Regions from separate parts of the Hominimerdicola intestinalis genome, predicted to be linked through region 3. Evidence: predicted binding sites of a transcription regulator. Region 3 holds the regulator's gene; each other region holds the start of a gene.
The links. Region 3 encodes Rex, which represses fermentation and respiration genes when NADH is low (regulators of the CRP and FNR family bind a similar motif). Its sites were predicted from a motif close to ATTGTTAANNNNTTAACAAT; they were not measured.
Positions count from the first base shown of each region.

Region 1: the regulator Rex is predicted to act here: its motif matches at 4,198-4,217, upstream of ACYQ0H_RS11085 (phosphoenolpyruvate carboxykinase (GTP)).
Region 2: the regulator Rex is predicted to act here: its motif matches at 2,406-2,425, upstream of ACYQ0H_RS05610 (phosphoglycerate kinase).
Region 4: the regulator Rex is predicted to act here: its motif matches at 2,754-2,773, upstream of gap (type I glyceraldehyde-3-phosphate dehydrogenase).

Region 1 is NZ_BAAHNZ010000014.1:18,814-24,801, forward strand. Features, by position in the region: gene ACYQ0H_RS11065 (hypothetical protein) at 1-813, opposite strand, end outside; tRNA gene ACYQ0H_RS11070 (tRNA-Thr) at 1,232-1,307, shown strand; gene ACYQ0H_RS11075 (Arc family DNA-binding protein) at 1,427-1,606, opposite strand; gene ACYQ0H_RS11080 (hypothetical protein) at 1,769-2,140, shown strand; gene ACYQ0H_RS11085 (phosphoenolpyruvate carboxykinase (GTP)) at 2,279-4,084, opposite strand; gene ACYQ0H_RS11090 (TIGR04002 family protein) at 4,641-5,183, shown strand; gene ACYQ0H_RS11095 (TIGR04002 family protein) at 5,207-5,728, shown strand; gene ACYQ0H_RS11100 (LCP family protein) at 5,873-5,988, opposite strand, start outside.
Region 2 is NZ_BAAHNZ010000004.1:29,382-35,369, reverse strand. Features, by position in the region: gene ymfI (elongation factor P 5-aminopentanone reductase) at 1-710, shown strand, start outside; gene ACYQ0H_RS05620 (hypothetical protein) at 875-1,834, shown strand; gene ACYQ0H_RS05615 (hypothetical protein) at 1,896-2,147, opposite strand; gene ACYQ0H_RS05610 (phosphoglycerate kinase) at 2,491-3,708, shown strand; gene ACYQ0H_RS05605 (hypothetical protein) at 3,795-4,409, shown strand; gene tpiA (triose-phosphate isomerase) at 4,449-5,225, shown strand; gene ACYQ0H_RS05595 (hypothetical protein) at 5,297-5,988, shown strand, end outside.
Region 3 is NZ_BAAHNZ010000003.1:191,540-197,527, forward strand. Features, by position in the region: gene ACYQ0H_RS05110 (dynamin family protein) at 1-1,648, opposite strand, end outside; gene ACYQ0H_RS05115 (GGDEF domain-containing protein) at 2,041-3,177, opposite strand; gene ACYQ0H_RS05120 (redox-sensing transcriptional repressor Rex) at 3,454-4,098, opposite strand; gene ACYQ0H_RS05125 (NADP-dependent isocitrate dehydrogenase) at 4,191-5,402, opposite strand.
Region 4 is NZ_BAAHNZ010000004.1:23,190-29,177, reverse strand. Features, by position in the region: gene gpmI (2,3-bisphosphoglycerate-independent phosphoglycerate mutase) at 1-1,481, shown strand, start outside; gene ACYQ0H_RS05585 (sensor histidine kinase) at 1,537-2,598, opposite strand; gene gap (type I glyceraldehyde-3-phosphate dehydrogenase) at 2,966-4,003, shown strand; partial or broken gene ACYQ0H_RS05575 (helix-turn-helix domain-containing protein) at 4,069-4,170, opposite strand; gene ACYQ0H_RS05570 (hypothetical protein) at 4,278-4,568, shown strand; gene ACYQ0H_RS05565 (replication-associated recombination protein A) at 4,587-5,849, shown strand; gene ACYQ0H_RS05560 (hypothetical protein) at 5,921-5,988, shown strand, end outside.

The sequences.
Region 1 (5,988 bases), on a different contig from region 3:
AGCTTCTTCAGTTGAAACCGAAACCGATTCGTCAAGCAGCTTAGATGCCTTTTCATAATAAGACTGGTCAACTTTTACCGTACTGTCAGTTGCGGCAGCTTGCTCTTCCGACTCAGACTCCGACTTTGGTTCTTCAGATTCCTCTTCCTCCGTCTGAATATGAGAACGGTGAAGCTTTTTCTCATTTTCTCCGCCGAAAAGAAAATCGTCAAGCGTTACATTAGTTTCCTCTTCCTCCTCTTCAGCTTCATCTTCTTCATCGTCGCTGCTGGAATGAGAAGCGATAGCTATGATCAGCTCTATAAGCACAAGGAAAAACAGAGGAACGATAGCGCATACGGCCATTCCGAACGTTGAAGTCACAAAGCTTATTACCTTTCCGGCAGTCAGGTAATAGCTGGACGCCAAACCTACTATGTCCGAAGATTTTACCTCATATAGCTTTGATGGATTTTTCTCCTGATAAACAGTATAAACAACTCCGTCAACGCTGTCGCCCTTAGATGAAACATCTGCAAGCCAGAATACCGATGTGCCGATATTCGGAACGTTTTCAACCAAAACAGCCTTTCCTTTCCCCTCAACGCTGGGAACGCCGTTAGCTGCAACAACAAGAGCGCCCTGAGGAACATCCTCCCCCATTTTGCTGTCGTTCATTATGTACAGGCTGTAACCCGCAAAGCTTGGAGTTACGTCCTTATTCTTAAAAACTCTTGAAACTCCGAAAATGATAAGCATTTCCAAAATAATAAACACTACAAAAAATATTGCCACACTCTTTGCAGCTGAAGATCTTTGTTTTGTCTGGCTCATAATTTACATTCCTTCCCAAAGAATATTTACACTTTATTTTTTTACACAAGACCGCATTTAAACAACGGTATATTAAATTTATTATAGCACATCTTTTCCCGAATTTCAACCGCTTTAGAATATTTTTTATGATAAGTCCGAACCTTCAAAAATATTATTGGATTTTACTTATAAGCTATTGACAAAAAACTGTTTTTAGTTTATAATATTTAATGCGTTGCGGTAAAGTGCCTTTGACAGTTTCAAAAATATAACTGTTGCGTCGGCTGCATTGCAGCGCTTTTGACGAATATGCTGATATGGCTCAGTTGTGTAGAGAGTTTCAACTCTGTTGAAACCCCTCATTTGTAATGAGTAGGTCGTCGGTTCTTGATAAAGCGGCATGACGGCGGATTAGTAGACTGAAAATTTTATATAAGCTGATATGGCTCAGTTGGTAGAGCAGCTCATTCGTAATGAGCAGGTCGTCGGTTCGAGTCCGACTATCAGCTCCATAAGCAAATTTCAGATGAGAAAAGCTCCGATTATCGGAGCTTTTTTGTTTATTCAACATTTTAGATTAAGAATATATTGTTCAAAACCTCCCCGCTGTCATTTCTGCCTACGGGGATTTTTACTCCGGCTTATTTTCTTCATGCTCAAGATCATTTATAGCATATTTAAGGCATTGAATCACCAGCTGATTAAGCGAAAGATTGTTTTCATAGGCAAGCTTGTCAAGCTTTTCAACTACCTCCTCCGGCAGCCGAAAGGTTTTTGTAACATAGGTATATCCTTTTTGTATTTTCCACATTTTATACACGCTCCTTATTATCTATTATGCACCGCAATTTGTACAAAATATACAATAATATTGCAATAATTTTATCTTGTATATATATTGATATATTATTGTAAAATGTGCTATAATATATTAGGAAATAAATTTCCTAATATACATACGGGAGGAGTTAATATGTTTAAAGGGCGAAGTAAACTTTTGTTCATTACAGCAATAGCTTCATTAGCATATGCGATTTATATGATTTCGTATATATACGGAGCAAATGCGGAAACTAAAGATGCTGCTGAACAGTTAGGTACAGCAATTGCATCAGCATTAATTATGCCTCATTTAATAATGATGAGTTTGGGTGCAATTTTTTCTTGGTTAGGATTCTTTTTGAAAGCAACCTGGGGAGCGCTTGTCGGCGCAATTCTTTTTTGCGTTGGACTTTGCTGTATGCCGATTTATTTTATGTTTTCAGTGCCGCTGCTAATTTTAGGCTTCATTTCTTTTTCAAAGCAAAAGAAAATTAATAAAGAGTCGGAAAACATAGACAATTAACCTAATCTGACACTAATGGTCTTAAAGGTTACAACCAAAGTTTCAGAAAAACTGCTGAAAGTTTTCGGTTATTAATTAAAAAAAGCTACAAAAAAGGACTTCCCTTTCGGAAAGTCCTTTTTATTATATTCAGGATTATTAATCAGCCAGTCTAGCCTCGAGCTCATCAAGCTCTTTGTAAAGAACATCGGGGATATTTCCGCCCTTTGCTGCAATGTCGTCGTTGTAGTATCTTCTCATTTCAGCAACTTCGTCCTTCCAAAGCTCCTTATCAACATCAAGAAGAGCATTCATTCTCTCAGGAGTGATCTCGTCCTCGATACCTGTTACATTGATATCCTCAGGCTTAGGAACATAACCGATAGCGGTTTCCTGAGCGTCAACCGTGCCCTCGCATCTCTTGATGATCCAGTCAAGAACTCTCATATTGTCGCCGAAGCCCGGCCACATAAAGTTGCCCTCGTCATCCTTCTTGAACCAGTTAACGTTAAATATCTTAGGAGCCTTATCGCCGAGCTTTTCGCCCATTTCGATCCAGTGTGCCCAGTAATCGCCTACGTTGTAGCCGATAAACGGCTTCATAGCCATCGGGTCGTGACGGAGTACGCCTACTGCGCCTGTAGCTGCTGCAGTTGTTTCAGATGAAACTGCAGAGCCCATGAAAGTACCATGGTTCCAGTCAAATGCCTGATATACCAGCGGAGTTGTCTTTGCTCTTCTTCCGCCAAAAATAATTGCAGAGATCGGCACACCCTGAGGATTGTTGAACTCAGAAGAAATGCACGGGCAATTCTCGGCAGGAGCGGTAAATCTGGAGTTAGGATGAGCAAGCTTGCCGCCCTCGGCAACAAATTCAGGTCCGTTGACCTTCTCACCCTTCCACTCTGTAGCGTTTACAGGCGGGTTCTTGTCAAGACCTTCCCACCAAACGGTCAGATTGTCGTTATTTATAGCTACGTTAGTAAATATCGTATTCTTCTTAGTTGAAGCAAGAGCGTTAAAGTTAGACTTAGCGTTTGTTCCGGGAGCAACTCCGAAGAAGCCGTTCTCAGGATTGATCGCATAAAGTCTTCCGTCCTCGCCCTGCTTGAGCCATGCGATATCGTCACCGACAGTCCATACCTTGTAGCCCTGCTCTGTATAGCACTCGGGCGGGATAAGCATAGCAAGGTTTGTCTTTCCGCAGGCAGACGGGAAAGCGGCAGTAATGTACTTAACCTCTCCGTCAGGCTTTTCTACGCCGAGAATAAGCATATGCTCAGCCATCCAGCCTTCATTCTTACCCTGGAAGGAAGCGATTCTGAGAGCGAAGCACTTTTTGCCCAGAAGAACGTTTCCGCCGTAAGCAGAGTTTATGGACCATATCGTATTATCCTCGGGGAAGTGAACGATATATCTGTTTTCAGGATCAACCTGAGCCTTTGAATGAAGTCCTCTTACAAAGTCATTAGACGTATCACCCAAGTTCTCGAAAGCCTTAGCGCCCATTCTTGTCATAATATCCATGTTAAGTACAACATAGATAGAGTCTGTAAGCTCAACGCCTACCTTAGCAAGAGGCGAGCCGATAGGACCCATGGAATAAGGGATAACGTACATTGTTCTTCCCTTCATTACGCCGTCGTACATAGGGGTAAGCTTAGCGTACATCTCCTCAGGATCGCACCAATTGTTTGTCGGGCCTGCGTCCTGCTTGTTTTTTGAACAGATAAAGGTTCTGTCCTCAACACGTGCAACGTCGTTAGGGAGCGTTCTGTGATACAGACAGCCTGGATACTCGTCCTGATTAAGTTCGATCATTTCACCTGTAGATATAGCCTCGTCGCGGAGAGCCTGAAGCTGCTCGTCGGAGCCGTCGATCCATACGACATTATCCGGCTTTGTAAGCGCAATCATTTCATCGACCCAAGCGTTAACGTTAGGGTTCTTTGTAAGACTTGCCATAAATTTAAAACTCCTCTCAAAATTAAAACTGACTTGACGGAAGATGATTTAAAAAAATCAAATTTCCCATAGATACCATTATACCCTATAACCTTTCTTTTGTCAACACTATATTTGTTAAATTTTTAACGCGATTATGCATGAAAACTTACAATTCAATTCAGCAAAAACCTTATATATTGCTTTAAATTGCAAAAAATATGCAGAATATGAATGATTCCGAATTAAATCCTGCATAAAATCTGCGTTACATTCAATTTGTCAGGTATACTTCAGCATCTTATAAGCATGATCGGGTATAATTTTCTACCCTTTGCACAATTCAGAGCAGAATAATATGATTTGTTTGTGCATTATAGTGCAGACAGATTTGAAAACGGTTTTTTTCATTTTTATTTAACGTTATTCTGCACATCCGAAAGCGTTTTTATTACACATCCGATTAACTAAATTGCACAAAATAGAATAACGGCGCTGCTCTTTTCAGGAATTTGCAAACGGCAAAGCTCAGCAGTATTATTATATCAGAAAAGCAAACGGAAAGAGGTTTTTAATCATGGCATTTCCATCAAGATCAGGAAAACAGATACGGCTTATTGCACTCACAGGACTTTTTATGGCTGTTATTTACGTTTTAACGGCATATCTGCATATCCCTACTGCAAAAGGCTATGTTCATATCGGAGACGGAATAATATTTCTCGCAGCGTCAATATTGCCCGCCCCGTATGCGGTTGCGGCGGCTTCAATAGGAGGTGCGCTGTCGGACGCGCTTTCAGGCTATTGGATATGGGTCCCGGCAACGCTTATGATCAAGGGACTGACTGCTTTATTCTTTACTTCAAAGCGAGAAAAGATACTATGCGCCCGCAATTACGCCGCACTTCTGCCTGCGCTCATACTATGCGTAGCAGGCTACGGATTTTACAGCGGACTGGTTATCTACGGTTCTCTGGCTATGGGCTTTGCGGACGCTGCGGCAAACTTTGTTCAGACAGCAGCCAGCGCGATACTCTTTATAGCGGCAGGCGCTGCCTTTGACAGAGCCGGAATAAAAAAACGTATCCCGGATCTGTCAGCTTCGCATGTCAACAGCTGATAATAAACTAAAGGAGAAAACATATGAAACCAGCTCACACAAAAACAAGGCTTCTGGCACTATCCGGACTTTTTGCAGCGGTAATATTTGCAGTCACCGCTTATATTCACATTCCTACGGGACTTGGCTATACTCACGCAGGCGACGGGATAATATATCTTGCCGCTAGTCTTCTGCCCGCTCCTTATGCCGCAGCGGCGTCAGCAGTGGGGGGAGCTTTGGCAGACGGACTTACCGGATTTGCAGTATGGATGCCGGCAACTATTATAATAAAAGCGGTTACAGCATTATTCTTTTCAAACAAAAGCGGAAGGATAATCTGTACAAGAAATATCACAGCGATAATACCGTCGCTGATCTTATGTACGGCAGGTTACAGCCTTTACGAAGGACTTGTTATGACTGACGGCTTTTCCTCAGCAGCTATAGCCGCAGCTTTCGGTCAAGCGCCGTTTTACTGCGTACAGGTGGCTGTAAGCTCAGCTGTATACATTGTTCTCGGACTCGCCTTGGACAAAATAAAAATACAGCGTCTTGTAAAATAAAAGCTTTTAGAAGGACGGATCTTTTCCGTCCTTTTTATTTTTCTGAGAAAAAGTCCGGCCTTGACTTAATCAGAACTGACGTAGGAACAAGAAAAAATCGGATAAATGCATAAACCTGCATTTATCCGATTTTATTACACTAAACTAATAGTTTACCCAATTTCCGTAAGAGTCATAATATCCGTTAGTGAAACCTACATAATTACCGTATTGGTCATAGCCGTTCTCATCAACGACCGGCTCTGTACTTGACTCTACTG
Region 2 (5,988 bases), on a different contig from region 3:
CCGGAGGCTCGGGGGATATAGGCTCTGAGATCTGTTTTATGCTTGCTGAACAGGGATATGCGGTGGCGGTCGGATACTGTAATTCGTACGCCAGGGCCGAGGATATATGCTCAGAAATAAACCAAGGCGGAGGAATTGCTGCGGCAGTCCGCTTCGACGCCGGAGATTTATTATCAGTACAAAAAAATGTACACGAAATCTCGTCTGCGCTGGCTCATCCCGAGGTTCTTGTAAACTGCGCGGCGGTTTCGCAAATAGGTTTATTTACAGATTTAAGTGATGAAGAGCTGATACAGATTGTTAACGTTGATCTTATGGGAGCAATGCTGGCAGCAAAGGCGGCGCTTCCTGAGATGATAAGACGAAGGAAAGGGAAAATAATCAATATATCTTCTGTCTGGGGCGAGGTAGGCGCTTCCTGCGAAACGGCATATTCCGCTGCTAAGGCAGGACTTATCGGCTTTACCAAGGCTCTTGCCAAGGAAGCTGCTCCCAGCGGTATAAACGTAAATTGTATAAGTGCCGGAATGATCGATACAAAAATGAACGCCTGTCTTTCCGAAAGTGAGATAAGCGATATAGTTATGCAGATACCTGCCGGAAGAATGGGAACGCCTGTTGAAGTAGCCAATGCTGTTAAATTCCTTATATCGGATAAATCGAGCTATATAAACGGTCAGACGATCCGATTAGACGGTGCATGGCTTTAAGATTCAAGTGCAGTTTATGCATTAACAACAAAAGAACACACAAAGGTTTCGATAATATTGTAGTAAATAGCATTGACTATTTGTTATCAATATGTTAAAATATATAAGTGATATTATTTCACAAGATAGTAAGTTAAAATCAAGAGTAAAAAAGGAGATACAATATGAAGAAAATATCAGCTATAGTATTATCTTTATTAATGACCTGTGCGGTTCTTGCTTCCTGCGGTGATAATGATTCAAACAGCAAGAAAGATTCGGATTCAAAGAAGCAGGATACTTCCTCTGCGGCAGCAGCGGATTCCAAAGACGAGGAATCAAAAGCAGATTCGTCTGCGGCAGAATCCAAAGCAGATGTTCAGGACGGTTCTCTTGCAAAGGCTTATACTGATAAGCTAAATGCCGGTGAATTTAAAATTGATATGACGTTAAGTTCTGATCTTACCGGTGAGATGCCGTGTGTTATTACGTCAAAGGGCGGAAATTACTATATCGAAATGACCGCTATGGGATTAAAGGCAGAGGTCTATATTATAGATGGCAAGGGCTATACGATAATGCCAGACGCTGATGTTTATCAGGTAATGGACGATGTTGACCTTGGAGATCTCGGAGTTAATACATTTGGACTTAACGATTCCTATCAGTATGTAGAGACAAAGGAAGAGGACGGTTTGACGCTTGAGGTTTACAAGGCTGTTTTTACCGACGATTACGACCTCGGTTCGGAGAACGCTGATGACAGTACTGATAGTTCTAAGAATGAATACACTGTAGAAACTACGGTTACATACTATTTTGATTCAAACGGAGATCTGAAGAAGATCGTTTCACATGATGATTTAAGCGGTGAAACTACTGCTACAATAAATTCAGCTGAATGGACTGCCGAGGACATTGCACTGCCGGATCTTTCCAAAATGACTGAAATGACCGAGGATTCAGAGTTAAGCGATGAGGCTTCTATGAAGATCATGCTTTCAATGTTCGGAGTTACCGAGGATATGCTTAAGGAGGCGGGTTATACCTATGATGACCTTCTTGCACTGGAAGATGATGAGCTTATGGGTGTCCTTGCAGATCTCGGCGTTGATCTGTCTTCAATCGTAGGAAATATCGAGTAATAAACAGTATAAAGCAAATAAAAAGCAGGCGTGATCCGTCTGCTTTTTATTTATAGCTGTTTTAAAGCGGGGTTTCTTCATCTTCAATAGATACTTCCATAATGGGATCGGTATAATCTGAGAACATAAATGATCTTATCAGAGGTGTTTCTTCTTCTTGGATAGAAGCAGAATCATTAAAGAAGTTTTTCAGAAGCGGAACCTCATCTTCTCCTATAGACACCACTTCATCCATGTGGAAAAACTTAAATCCCAGTGGTGCGGCAAGAACAACTGCAAGAGCTATAGCTGCCGCCTTTTTGATTTTCTTCATTTGTATCATGTCCTTTCATTAAATTAATCAGATTTCAGCCTGATTATACTATTAATTATAACAGTTTTATTTTATATTTCAAGTATAAATTGTGCAGAATATATATGCTATTACCTTTTCAGCTAGTTTAAACAAAAATATAAGTCAGTTTTGTATATAATCCACATCACAAAAATATCCAATTTTATTGTATATAATTAAAAAAGTTGTTTTTCCCTCTTGATTTTTTGGTCAGTATAATATATAATTATATTTGAAGTTGTTAAAATAATAACAACGGAAAATTCTGTGTTAAGAATCGGGGATTCCCCCGGAAAATTATAATGAGAGGATGTCAGGTAATATGGCAGGTTTAAACAAGGTTACAGTCGACGACATTAACGTTAAGGGTAAGAAGGTTCTCGTAAGAGTTGACTTCAACGTTCCGCTCAAGGACGGCGTTATCACAAATGACAACAGAATTACAGCGGCTCTTCCTACAATAAAGAAGCTTGTTGCGGACGGCGGCAAGGTCGTACTCTGTTCTCATCTCGGAAAGCCTAAGAACGGCCCTGAGGATAAATTCTCGCTCGCTCCGGCTGCTGCAAGACTTGCAGAGCTTCTTCCTGAAACTAAGGTAACGTTCGCTAAGGACGACACTGTTGCAGGTGAAAACGCTAAGAAAGCTGTAGCTGAAATGAACGACGGAGAAATCGTTGTTTTAGAGAATACAAGATTCCGCGGCGCTGAGGAAACTAAGAACGGTGAAGCTTTTGCTAAGGAGCTTGCTGATCTCGTTGACGGCGAAGTTTTCGTTATGGACGCTTTCGGTTCTGCTCACAGAGCGCACGCTTCTACCGCAGGCGTTACAAAGTTTGTTAAGGAAACCGCTGTAGGCTACCTTATGCAGAAGGAGATAAACTTCCTCGGAAACGCAGTTGAAACTCCTGTAAGACCTTTCGTTGCTATTCTCGGAGGCGCAAAGGTCGCTGATAAGCTCAACGTTATAAATAACCTTATTGAAAAGTGCGATACCCTTATTATCGGCGGAGGAATGGCTTATACTTTCCTTAAGGCTCAGGGCAAGGAGATCGGAACTTCTCTGGTAGACGATACAAAACTTGATTACTGCAGGGAAATGATCGAAAAGGCTGAAAAGGCAGGTAAAAAGCTGCTTCTCCCTGTGGATACTACGGTTGCCGCTTCATTCCCTGATCCTATTGACGCAGAGATCAGCGTTGAGGTCACAGAGTCGATTCCTGCTGACATGATGGGTCTTGACATCGGAACAAAAACTGCTCAGATGTATGCTGAAGCTGTAAAGAGCGCTAAGACAGTAGTATGGAACGGACCTATGGGTGTATTTGAAAACCCTGTTCTTGCTAAGGGAACTATCGCAGTTGCAAAATCTCTTGCTGAAACCGACGCAACAACGATCATAGGCGGCGGTGATTCTGCTGCTGCTGTTATTCAGCTTGGCTTTGCAGACAAGATGAGCCATATTTCCACAGGCGGCGGAGCTTCACTTGAGTATCTTGAGGGCAAGGTTCTTCCGGGTATCGACGTAATCGCAGATAAATAATTTCAGGACTATACAGTTAGCCCTGCTTTAACTGCAAATAAATTCGGGGCGGTAGTTATTGTCGCCCCGTTTTTTGGAGTATAACAATGATAAATAAGATTGATCAAATTGTCATGCTTGCTTCGCAGGCTGAGGACGAAGAGGGAACTTGGGTCGGCAAGGCGGGACTTTTCAGCGATTATATGAATATAGTCGCGATTGTGCTGATCATTGTCGGTCTGGCGATTATTTATTTTGCTGTTAAGCTTATGAAGGGTTATACTTTTCATCCCGATGAAACGATCGTGGTTGAAAAGGACGAGAATTTCAAGCTTATAAATGCCGATATAGCCGAAAGACGCAGCACTGAAATTCCGAACTATTCCGGAGCGGTTTCCGAAAAAGGAAACAGCATTTTCAGGGAAATGAGGATCATTTATACCGCAGCCGGAGAAGAGTATTCCCAATGGATAAGCGATTACGGCGGATATGAGGATACAGTGCCTGTTAAGTATAATCCCGATGACCCGAAGGACTTTTACGTTTATGAAGGCGATGGCGATTTTGAAGGTATTCCCGATGAAAGCGGAGAGCTTGACGGCAACGAGGACAATGAATCCGACGACAGCCCTTCAAAGGGTCTTGGAGTTGTTTTGACGATTGTCGGCGGATTGATTATCGTTCTGGGCGTGGGATTTCTGGTCGATTTTCTTACCAGATGAGGATTTTTTGACAAATTATATTAAAAGGAGTTTTTAAAAATGAAAAAGAGTGTTAGAAAGGCTATTATTGCCGGTAACTGGAAAATGAACAAGACAAGACCTGAGGCTAAGGAGCTTCTCGAAGCTATCAAGCCGCTGGTTGCTAACGCTGACGGAAAGGTAGAGGTTATAGCCTGTGTACCTTTTACAAATCTTGAAACTGCAATCAACACAACGGCAGGTTCAAACGTAAAGATCGGAGCTGAAAACGTTCACTTTGAAAAGAGCGGCGCTTTTACAGGCGAGATTTCCGCTGATATGCTTACGGAGCTTGGCGTAGAGTATGTTGTTATCGGACACTCCGAGAGAAGACAGTATTTCGGCGAAACTGACGAAACTGTAAACAAGAGAACAAAGGCTGCGCTTGCGGCAGGTCTGAAGCCTATCGTCTGCGTTGGCGAGCTGCTGTGGGAGCGTGAATGCAATATCACTGAGGAGGTTATCGCCCGTCAGATCAAGCTTGATCTGTTCGACGTTTCCGCTGAGGACGTTAAGAAAACTGTTATCGCTTACGAGCCTGTATGGGCTATCGGTACAGGAAAGACCGCTACCGCAGATCAGGCTGAGGAAGTCTGCGCATTTATCCGTGCAACTCTTGCTAAGATCTACGACGAGGCTACTGCTGAGGCAGTTACAATTCAGTACGGCGGTTCAATGAATGCAAAGAACTGTGCTGAGCTGCTGTCAAAGGAGAATGTAGACGGCGGTCTTATCGGCGGAGCTTCTCTAAAGGCAGAGGACTTCAATACTATCGTTCAGGCGGCTGTTGAGGGGTAAGGTTTAAAGCATATAAAACAGTGATCATTTTACAGAGGTTACTGCAACTGCATTGATTATGGGGTCAAGATATGACAAATATAAACGAACAGCCGGCACGCCGTTTACGGAAAAAGCACAGTTTAGGGCGTAAAGTTGATTTTATTATCGGCGTACTGCTTATGCTTTTTCCTATTATGAGCCTTGGAGCGTATGTTAATCTTTGGAAATGCGTTTATTTTGGCGGAGCGTTTTTTCTTATGCTCCAATGGATTTTCACATCGCTTAAGGGAAGAATCGGCAGGATTATTCCTGTTATAATGCGGACTTTAGGCGGTCTTTATCTGGCGGTGTTTATATTTATCGTTTTTAATTTCGGCAGCAGCGTGAACGACTTTTATCCGTTCAGAAAAGCTGTATATGTTTACGGTAATTATTCCGACAGCAGCATATTGTATTTTCTCCCCGACAGACTTCCGAAGAAAACTGATGATTTATCTATGCGCTTTATATGCGGCGGTCTGGGTCAGGGCAGTAACGGCAATATACAGATAAGCTTTTATACCGACTGCAACGGAATTTCTGAGCTTAGAGAGTTTGCTGAAAGCAAAGGCGGAAGGCTATGCAGTGAATACGGCGAGGATTTTAAAAAAATCAAGGGAATCTGCAAGTCTTATGGATTTAACAAAATTGAAGAAGCAGATATATATTATCTGCCAAAGGAACAAAACTCCCATACACCCTATTATCTTATAAACGAATCAAACGGATTTTGTTTTATTTA
Region 3 (5,988 bases):
GCGTTGCAGGAAGCGCGGCGGTTATTCCCAGAACTCCCGTAAAGAACATTGCGGTATAAAAGGTTGCATAAAAGCCTGCAAAGCCTGTAACTCCTCCGAGAAGCGCACCTTTGAAGCCAGCCTCACGGAAGCCTATGAACAGACCGCCTACTCCGAATGAACCCAGCGCAGCGCCTATTCCCTTATCTATTCCGCTGCCGTTTCTTGATACTCTTTCGGAAACAGTAAACATTTCCTGAATACGGGCTACAGACTCAAAGAACTCGTCTTCAAAGCCCTGTAAACGCTCGGCTTCAACGCTGATAGCGATATTTATCGAATTCTGTATCTGCTCGCAGATAAGCTGCGCTCTTGCTTCAATGCTTTCCTTTATCTTATCCGTAAGCTTCGCAGTAACCATTTTAAGCTGATCCTTTTTAAAATCGTCGGAGGACATCTGGAAGCTGTCTATAACGTCCATAGCCGCTTGCTCGATATTTGTCCAGTAGCTGTCAAGCACAGGCTGGAGATCCGAAAAGACCTTATTTGCGGCGTCGTTTATCTTAACAAATTCCTGACGCTTTTTATTCCTTATATCGTCTATTTCGCTTATAGCATTTTCATACTGCTCCATAAACTCGTCGTTCGCCATCATCAGCGCATTTTCCTGCATAACTACCGAGCGGAGTATTTCCGTTCCCGAATTTGTTATCTTATTCGCCAGTATCTGAAGGGCTATAACTCCCCTCTCCTTGGTAAGCATAGTTTCAAGAGCCTTTTCAAACTCAGGGAAATTGCTTTCCTCAAGAAGCTTCGGATCCTCTATTTTTTTAGCCGTAAGCGCCCTTTTAGCGTACAGTCCGATAACTCTCGGAGTTCCGATCTTTCTCTTGTAAACGGCAAACTCACGGCTGTCCTCGCCCATTACCTTTTTCGCCTTATCCATTACATATTTTGTAATGCGGCTTCTTACGGTTTCAACTATCTTATTTTCGTCCTCCTGTGAAAATGTTCCGAAACAGTTCACTACGAAAATAATTCTTCCCACGTCGGACGTAAGCATTTTCTTTTCCAAAAAATCCTTTTCAAACTGAGAGAACGGCGAATTTGCACTGATCACAAATACTGCCGCGTCGATCTTAGGCAGGATAGACAGGGTAACGTTAGTCATCTGCTCGTCGTCGTTAAGACCCGGGGTATCAATTATATCAACATTATTGCGGCAGAAATCCGTATCATAGTAAACTGTCGCTTCCTTAACGGTTTCCGCTCTTTCCTCCGCCTCGCAGGTAAGCTTTGTAACATAGTTTTCAAGCTGATCGATATCGACCCTTTCGCTTGTGCCGTTTTTATATTCTACCTGAACGTAAGGCTCTTCGCTGTATGTAACCCTGTTAAGAGTAGCGGTTGCCGGCAGAACGTCGGCAGGAAGCACCTCCTGCCCCAGAAGTGCGTTAATAAGCGTGGATTTACCCCGCTTAAATTCTCCGACTATTGCAACCTCAAAATGATCGTCGTCAGATTTATCAATAGTTTCCCTTATAGACTGCGCTGTATTAACAAGAGAAATATCCTCGCTCAGCCGCAGCAGCTCCTTTAAATTTCCTGTAAGAGTCCGTACGGTTTCACGGTAGCCGGCGTAACTTCCGTAATCAATCTGCTTATCCATTTCAGACCTCCAAATCCCGAGCGTTAAGAACGGGTTATTTCATTTTGCTGACTAAGTTTTTTTGTTTTTTCAAGCTTTAACCGCTTGTTTACAAGTCGGGTAAAGCTCTCGAAGAGCCTTCGCATAAGCCCTTGCTTAAAGCAACAGAAAACCGAACCTTGCTTTTAAGTTTTAATAGCTTTCCGTACTGCAAACGCTGTTACAGCAGCAGAAAGGTAATATTTTAATACTTATTATTATATCATAATTGTTATTAAATAGTCAACAATTTATACAAAACAATCCGAAAAATTACCCTTTTGCACAAAATGAACCAGTATTATCAATGCACAATGCACAATTCCTGATAAGCTTCGGCTAAAAAAAACTGCCGGACTTTATATCCGACAGTTTTACGAATTATCTCCGAAAGCTCCGCAGATCGGAATAACAATTTCCTCCCCGCAGTTATTTTTATTTATTACGCAGTTTCTTCCATGCTTCTTTCCGTAATAAAGATACTGGTCAGCAATTTTCAGTCCTTCTTCATAAGAAAGATCCTTACCACATTCACAGACGCCTATAGTTATCGTAACCCCGAAGGTATCAGCTCCGCAGCTGAAGCTCATTGCTTCAAGTTCGGAACGGATCTGAGCCGCGACCCTTGTACCGGCCTCTATACCGGTATTGGGGATCACGAAAAGCAGTTCTTCTCCGCCCCATCTGCAAACATATCCCTCAGACGGAACAAGTATACTCATAGCTTCCGAAATTTGTTTTAAAACCATATCGCCGTATGCATGACCGTATGTATCGTTAACTTGTTTAAAATTGTCTATATCTCCCATTGCAATTATATATCTGCTGTCAGCTGCCGCAGCATTTCTCTGTATCTGTTTGAAAAAGTCCATCATCGCACGTCTGTTGAAGAGCCTTGTAAGCGGGTCTATAGTCGCAAGCCTGCTTAAAGTTTCATTTTTCGCTTTCAGCTGATGCTGAGATATCTGTTTTGATATTTTATATATCGCGGCTATGCAGATTATCATAAGAAATGCAAAAAAACTGTTAAATGTATACAGCATTAGCTGCGATGTCTTATCAAAGTCAGGGTAAATAACGTGTGCGTCATCTACCGTATAAAATTTCAGAAGCATAAAAACGGTTACTATTACCGGAGTTATTATATATGGAGTCATTACCCTTTTAAACTCCACGAAAAACGGAACAGGAGCTATACACACAAGAAACATTGCAAAGCCGTAGCCCCAGCCCACATACACCGTTGCCGCAACAGCATGAACCACTATCTCGAACAAAGCTATGCACAGCATAGGCGTTACGTTCTCTACATTGAAAATCAGAAAAGAAAAACCCAGATAAAGCGCCGAACTGAAAAAATTGAAATACATCATTTCGGTAACGCCAATGTATCTAAAATAGAAAATAAAAACTATATGAACTATCAAGCAGCATATATCAGCAAATAAATACACATACTTGGGCGAGATATTGGCAAAACGCGTCGCATCAAATTTTACCGCTGATCTCATAGATCCATCCCCTTCTTAACTGTATTACCATGCTATTGGTTTTACCTGCGCTAATATATGTAATCTTACTAATATATTATACTATAATGCCTATATAGTTACAATAGTAATTGTAGACAAAAATCAAGAAATATTTTGTTAATAATTGCTCAGAACATTTTTACTGTGAAAAATATTTTATTATTATAAAAGGCGGTATTTCTCCGCATTAATAATATAAATATAATTAAATAAACTAAACATTATCTCAGTAAACCAATTAATATAAAATATATATTAATCTGCATTATCAATAATATTAGCTCCATAAGTAAGCGTCAGAAGACTGTCGCCGAGGTGAACGTTTTCAACTACTATATTTTCATATTCGATACTCAGGTCGTAATGCGAAAAGTTCCAGAAGGCTTTAAGTCCAAGACTGACAAGCTTATCTGCTATAGCCTGAGTAGTTGACTTAGGGATACAAAGCACTGCGACCGCAGGAGAATTTTCTTTGCAGAAGCTTTCGATCTCGTCTACATGACGTATTGTAAGGCTTCCCACACTTTTACCTACTATCTCAGGATTAATATCAAAAATACCGATAAGCTTACAGCCTCTTGTTTCAAAATTTATATGCGTCGCAATAGCGCGTCCAAGGTTTCCCGCGCCGATAAGTATTGTTTTAAAGTTTTTATCAACTCCCAGTATCTTGCCTATTTCGCTGTGAAGCTCGTCAACGTGATAGCCGTAGCCCTGCTGTCCGAAGCCGCCGAAGCAGTTAAGATCCTGCCTTATCTGCGAAGCGGTAAGCTTCATAAGCGCAGAAAGCTCTCTTGAAGATATCCTGTCAACACCTTGCTTTTTCAGCTCACCCAGAAACCTGTAATATCTGGGAAGTCTTTTTATAACCGAAGAAGAAATAGAACCGTTTTTTGCCATATCAAAACCACTCCGTAAAAACGCCATAAAAGGACGGATAAAAATCCGCCCCTATATGAATCAGATATTTATGCTTCTCAATAATTATCCTATCAGCCAAGCATAGGCTTTAATCTTTCGTCCACCGCCTTGAGGAAATCCTCAGTATTGACCTTTTTCTTGTTTTCAAGAGTTGAAAGCAGATAAAGATCGCCTGTCATAACGCCGTCCTCGATCGTCCTGACAGTTGCCTTTTCAAGACAATCAGCGAAATTAAAAAGCTCCTCCAAACCGTCCAGCTCGCCCCTCTTTCTCAGAGCGCCTGTCCATGCGAACAATGTTGCTACAGAGTTTGTGGAGGTCTCCTCACCCTTGAGGTGCTTATAGTAATGACGCTGAACAGTTCCGTGAGCCGCCTCATACTCGTAAACGCCGTCAGGTGAAACCAAGACCGAAGTCATCATTGCAAGCGAACCGTAAGCCGTAGCTACCATATCGCTCATTACGTCGCCGTCGTAGTTCTTGCATGCCCAGATATAGCCGCCGTTTGAACGTATAACTCTTGCTACTGCGTCGTCAATAAGCGTATAGAAATACTCTATACCCGCAGCCTCAAACCTTTCCCTGTATTCATTATCGTATATCTCCTGGAAAATATCCTTGAAGGTATGATCGTATTTCTTGGAAATAGTGTCCTTAGTAGCAAACCATACGTCCTGATTTGTATCAAGTGCAAAGTTAAAGCAGGCTCTTGCAAAGGAAGCTATTGAAGAAGACTTGTTGTGCTGACCCTGAATAATTCCGTCGCACTCAAAGCTGTAGATCGTTTCTCTCGTTTCGTTTCCGTTCTTGTCAGTGCATACAAGCTCAGCCTTAGAGCCTTCGGGGCACTTCATTTCAACGTTCTTATAAACGTCACCGTAAGCGTGACGTGCAATAGTAATAGGCTTTGTCCATGTAGGAATATACGGAGTTATCCCCTTAACGAGAATAGGAGTTCTGAAAACAGTGCCGTCCAGCATTGCTCTTATTGTACCGTTAGGAGACTTCCACATTTCCTTGAGGTTATATTCAGGCATTCTTGCGGCATTAGGAGTGATCGTAGCGCACTTTACCGCAACTCCGTATTTTTTCGTAGCATTAGCAGAATCAACCGTTACCTGATCGTTTGTTTCATTTCTGTGAACAAGACCCAAATCATAATATTCGGACTTCAGATCCACATAGGGCAGAATAAGAATATCCTTTATTTCCTGCCAGATAATTCTGGTCATTTCGTCGCCGTCCATTTCGACAAGGGGTGTTTTCATTTGGATTTTTGACATTTTACATTCCTCCTGTTTATTTTAAAATAACTGCTGATGGAGATAAGATCAATAAAAATAAAATGATCCAAGCGCAAAATCCGATAACCTCCACACTTTTGCTTTTACAGACAACCGTTCCCTTTTTAATTCTATAAAGCCTGACAGCCAGCAGTTCCAATTTAGTAAAGCACAGACATATTATTAAAGCCCACAAGCCTAAAAATCCTATCATCATCGCAAACGCTTCATATTTCCAAAAAAGATATATAAAGTATAATATAAAGATAAGAAGATTAATGCCTATTATATTCTTTTCATATTTTCGTCTGCCCGAATCCTTTTTAAAATCGCTTTCTTCAGTAGACCGATGAAGCTTCCGCAACGATCTTTTAACGCAGATATAAAGTATAACAGGAATAGCAAATAAACAAATATTTCCCAAAATAAAGTAAGTAACCATTATACTCTCCATAGCTGCCTGTCAGCTTATATAAATAAACGGAAATGCGATCAGGATAACCACTAAAAATATTATCAGTATAACTGCCGTTACAGCAACAGCAATTATCACAGCCTTACAGCTTACGGAAAACAAAACAGACAT
Region 4 (5,988 bases), on a different contig from region 3:
TGCTTTTAAAGGAGTATCCTCATACTTCTCTTAAAGCGCACGGCGATGCGGTAGGTCTGCCGTCAGATGACGATATGGGCAACTCCGAGGTAGGTCATAACGCACTTGGCTGCGGACAGATCTATTCTCAGGGTGCAAAGCTTGTAAACGAGTCTATCGAAAGCGGTAAAATGTTTGGTTCAGATACCTGGAAAGCGCTGGTTTCAAACGTAATGGAAAACAAGTCCGCTATGCATTTTATCGGATTGCTTTCCGACGGAAACGTACATTCCAATATAGCTCATCTGAAAATAATGATAAAAAGAGCCAAGGAGGAGGGCGTTTCAAAGGTAAGGTGTCATATTCTTCTTGACGGAAGAGATGTTCCCGCAACCTCGGGTATGACCTATATCGAGGATCTGGAGAATTGCCTTGCTGAGCTTAACGATGAAAGCTTTGACGGAAGGATCGCTTCCGGCGGCGGCAGAATGAAGATAACTATGGACAGATATCAGGCTGACTGGGATATGGTAAAGCTAGGATGGGATACTCATGTCAGGGGCGAGGGAAGATACTTTGCTTCTGCAGCTGATGCATATAAAGTTTTGAGAGAAGAAACAAAAGCAATAGACCAGGATCTTCCGCCTTTCGTAATTGCGGAAAACGGCGCTCCGGTCGGTAAGATCTGTGATAACGACAGCGTTATTCTGTTTAATTTCCGCGGTGACAGGGCTATTGAGCTTTCTATGGCGTTCGATGAGCCTGATTTCGATAAATTCGACAAGAGCGGTTACGATCCGAAGGTCATGTACGCCGGAATGCTCCAGTACGACGGCGATCTTAATCTGCCTAAAAACTACCTTGTAAATCCTCCGGAGATCACTAATACTCTTTCAGAGGTACTGGTTAAAAATGGTCTTAGCAGCTATGCGGTTTCCGAAACTCAGAAGTACGGTCATGTTACTTATTTCTGGAACGGAAATAAGTCTGAGAAGTTTTCCGAGGAGCTTGAAACATGGAAAGAGATACCCTCAGACAGAGTTTCGTTTGACGAGCGTCCGTGGATGAAGTCTGCTGAGGTGACCGACGATATGATAGAAGCGATCAAATCGCAGAAATATGATTTTATAAGATGCAATTATCCTAACGGAGATATGGTAGGCCATACTGGTTCGATGGACGCAACTATCGTAGCTGTTGAATCGGTGGATCTGGGTCTTGCAAGACTCCTGAAAACTGCGGAGGAATATAACTGCACAGTTCTTATTACAGCCGATCACGGAAACGCAGATGAAATGCTTGAAAAAAATAAAAAGGGTGAAATTGCAGTGAGAACCGCACATTCGCTCAACAGAGTTCCTTTTATTATCTGGGATAAGGAAATAACGCATGATATTATAGATGCAGACAGTACAAAATACGGTCTTGCGAATGTAGCTCCGACTGTCGCAAAGCTTCTGGGAGTAGAGGCTCCGGACTGTTGGGAAGATTCAATGGTATAATTGTTCACAAATAAAAATCCCGTGTGCGTAATTTAAAAGCGCATACGGGATTTTTTTATTTAATGGGGTTTATTCCTTTTGACAGGATACAATACTGCGGATCGTACTGAGAGATAATAGGCGGAAATCTTCTGAGCCTGAAAACTTTCGGAACTGTTTCAGGATTCCTGGGCAGCGTGATCTCGGCTGAAAGTCCTCCGCTAGCCGATCTGCTCAGCGAAACAGAGCCGCCGAAAGTATCCGCCATTGTTTTTACTACTGCCAGTCCGAGGGATTCGTTTTTAGAAAACTCGGAAAATCCGGCTTTGAGATCCAAATATTTTCTCAGCTTGTCAATATCAGCAGAAGTTCCGTTGTCTGAAACTGTAACACAGGCGTTCTGAGAGTCAGTCGTAAGGGTAAGAGTTATTTCCTTGCGTTTTGAATCGCTGTACATATATGCATTAATAATAAGATTAAGGACCGCAGTTTCAAATTTAGCATAATTTATATTGATGTATACAGAATCAGCTATGCTTGCTTTCAAAAAGCACATATTCCGCTCAAGCATAGGCTTGACCCATTCCGCAGTAGCCCTCAGTCTTTCGGAGAGGGAAAGATACTCGGTCGTTATGCCGCCGGAATAATATTTGGAAATTTCGTTCATGTTTACTGTAGCTGCTATAGTCCTGAGAATATGATAACGAGTTTTTCTGTCAAGACTGTCTATTTCCGAGCTGTCCGGAAGTTTTTGTTTTATCCCGTCCATTAAATTGAGAATTTCTGAAAGCTCAAGCCTGATATTTCCCAGGAAATTATTTTTATAGCTCATAAGCTCGGAACGGCATGAAAGCCTGTGAATTTCATTTGGGGTGAAAAATTCGATTTTGTATAACTCCGGAACGCTGCTGCTGGATAACGGAGTTATCCGTACAGCACAGCCTGAACGGTAGGCAGCCGTTTCTTCATGTTCAATGGGAAGAGTCAGCTTTTTTCCGCCGATCGTAAAGTCGGAAAGAAAAATACTGTCCGGTATCCGGCTGTGATTTTTCCATAATATTTTAAACCTGCTGTCAGCGGCAGCAATATAATTTTCAGAATTTGAATACAGCTGCTGCAAACATTCCAATAGCTCCATAGCGCCCCTACCCCTCTCTTTAACGCAAAGTATAATATTAACATACCTTATTTTCATATATTATACAATATCAAAAAATAATAGTCAAGAAACATCAATCGACAAAAATTACACAAATATAGCTTTATTGTAAATTTTTCTTACGGAAAATCATAATTTTCAGAATTATAACAATATTTGTCGATTTGTGTATTAAATACAGACAGTTTGTATAACAGCGGAAATATAAAAAAATTTCAGTTTACAGCAAATAGGATATATAAGAAAAAGTATGAAAAAAAGAGTTATAATTTTTATAAAAGTACTTGCAAAAGCTAGTTAAATGTAGTATAATAATTGTAGAATTTTTTTAGGAGGTAAATTAATTATGGCAGTTAAAGTCGCAATTAATGGTTTTGGACGTATTGGACGTCTTGCATTCAGACAGATGTTCGGCGCAGAGGGATATGAGGTAGTTGCAATCAACGACCTTACAAAGCCTTCAATGCTCGCTGATCTTCTGAAATATGATACGGCACAGGGCGGTTACTGTGGAAGGATCGGTGAGAATCTTCACACTGTAGAGGCTGACGATGAGGCCGGAACAATTACAGTTGACGGCAAGACCCTTAAGATTTACGCAATGGCTAATGCAGCAGAGCTTCCTTGGGGCGAGATCGGCGTAGATGTTGTTCTCGAATGCACAGGTTTCTACTGCTCAAAGGCAAAGGCTCAGGCTCATATTGACGCCGGTGCTAAGAAGGTCGTTATTTCTGCTCCTGCTGGAAACGATCTTCCTACAATCGTTTTCTCTGTAAACGAGGATACTCTTACAGCTGATGATACGATTATTTCAGCTGCTTCATGTACAACAAACTGCCTTGCTCCTATGGCTAAGGCTCTTAATGACTACGCTCCTATCCAGAGCGGTATCATGTCGACTATTCATGCTTATACCGGCGACCAGATGATTCTCGACGGTCCTCACAGAAAGGGCGATATGAGAAGAGCAAGAGCCGGCGCTGCTAACATTGTTCCTAACTCAACAGGCGCTGCTAAGGCTATCGGTCTTGTAATCCCTGAGCTTAACGGCAAGCTTATCGGTTCTGCCCAGAGAGTTCCTGTTCCTACAGGTTCAACTACTATTCTTACAGCAGTTGTAAAGGGAAGCGATGTAACTGTTGACGGCATTAACGCTGCCATGAAGGCTGCTTCTTCCGAATCCTTTGGTTACAATACAGATCCTATCGTTTCTTCCGATGTTATCGGTATGAGATACGGTTCTCTGTTTGACGCTACTCAGACAATGGTTTCCAAGATCGCTGACGATCTCTATGAGGTTCAGGTTGTTTCTTGGTACGATAACGAGAATTCTTACACCTCACAGATGGTAAGAACAATCAAGTATTTTGCTGAGCTTGCTTAATTAAAAGCGTATTAAAAAGCCTCTGATTTCAGATTGAAGTCAGAGGTTTTTTATTTATGTTCAATTTAAGCGCGGTTTAGAATATAGTCTGCTGAAACATTATCGAGATCCGTAAGCTTTATAAGTATCTCCGTAGTAATGTCTGATTCATCTCTTTCATAATTGCTGTAGCCTCGTTGGCGATTTTTTTATACATTTACATCAAAAAACCGTTGAAAAACAAATAAGGCTGTGTTATAATAAAGGTGAATAAATGTTTTAGGGGGTAATTTTTGTGAACGACGTTTTGCAGACCTTTCTTGACGAGGAAGTAACCGAAGCGGTTTATAACGAACTTTGGAATTTTATATCCTCCGATTCGGTTGTGTGCGGAACATTTGAATGCTCTAATCATGCGGTGATGAAAATTTCCTCCGCACAGTTTATTATCTATAGAATTTGTATCGGAATGGAAAATACCAAGTGTCAGCCGGCTGTACTGGTCGCAAGGACATATCTGCTGAAGAAAATAAACAGCAAGGCTTATGAGCGCAGACTTCCGGATATTCAGAATATTTTTGATTGATAAAAAGGAGAAAAAGCTATGCCGGTTCCATTGGCTGAAAGAATACGTCCTCATGATCTTGATGAAGTTGTGGGGCAGTCTCACCTGCTGGGAAAGGATAAGCCGTTAAGACGTATAATCGAGAGCGGAAAAATACCGAATATGATCTTCTACGGCTCTTCCGGTATCGGAAAAACTACCGTTGCGAGAATAATTGCAGAAAACGCTCATATGACGATGCATAAGCTAAACGGCACCTCCGCTTCGATCGCCGATATAAAGCAGATCGTTGCCGAAACTGAAACCTTCAGCGGTATAGGCGGTATACTTCTGTATCTTGACGAGATCCAGTACCTCAATAAAAAACAGCAGCAGTCTTTGCTGGAATATATTGAAAACGGAAGAATAACTCTTATTTCATCAACAACAGAAAATCCCTATTTTTATGTTTACAACGCTATAATTAGCCGTTCGACCGTATTTGAGTTCAAGCCGCTTACTCCTGATGAAATTATGCCGGCTATAAGAAGAGCCTTTCAGATTTGCGCTGACGACCTCGGCCTTAAACTAAGGCTTGAAAGCGGCGTCTGTGAGTTTATCGCAAGGGGCTGCGGAGGAGATGTAAGAAAATCAATAAATACCGTTGAGCTTTGCACTCTTTCGGCGGACAACGACGGTCAGTCGATGACTGTAAACCTTGATACGGTAAAGCTTCTTACACAGCGCAGCAACATGAAATATGATAGGAGCGGAGATCAGCATTATGATATTCTTTCGGCTTTGCAGAAGTCGATACGAGGCTCAGACGAAAACGCCGCTTTGCATTACGCCGCAAGACTGATAGAAGCCGGGGATATTATTTCTCTTTCACGCCGCCTGCTGGTCATTGCAAGCGAGGACGTAGGATTGGCTTATCCTCAGGCGGCTGCAATTACTAAGGCGTGTGTAGACAGCGCAATGCAGCTTGGTCTGCCAGAGGCGAGAATACCTCTTGCCGAAGCGGTGGTACTGCTTGCGACTGCGCCAAAATCCAACAGCTCCTATCTTGCAATTGATGCAGCCCTTGAGGACGTAAGGCAAAGCGGTGCACTGGATTTTCCAAGACAGCTTCAGAATAAACATTTTGACGGCGAGGACGCTGAAATTAAGGGTCAGCATTATTTCTATCCCCATGATTTCCCTAATCACTGGGTGGAGCAGCAGTATCTGCCCGATGCACTTAAGAACAGGAAATATTATGTGTACGGAGAAAATAAAAACGAGCAGGCGGCAAAAGCCTATTGGGAGAAGATAAAAAAATAACATTAAAAATCCTCTTGACAAGAGGATTTTTTTGCGCCAAACTCTATATGTTGATATATTAACAGTTTAATATGTTTTATTCCGACTGGAGCAGCAAGAAATTTAAGGAACTGACCGATAAGTTCAGACTTCCTTTTAA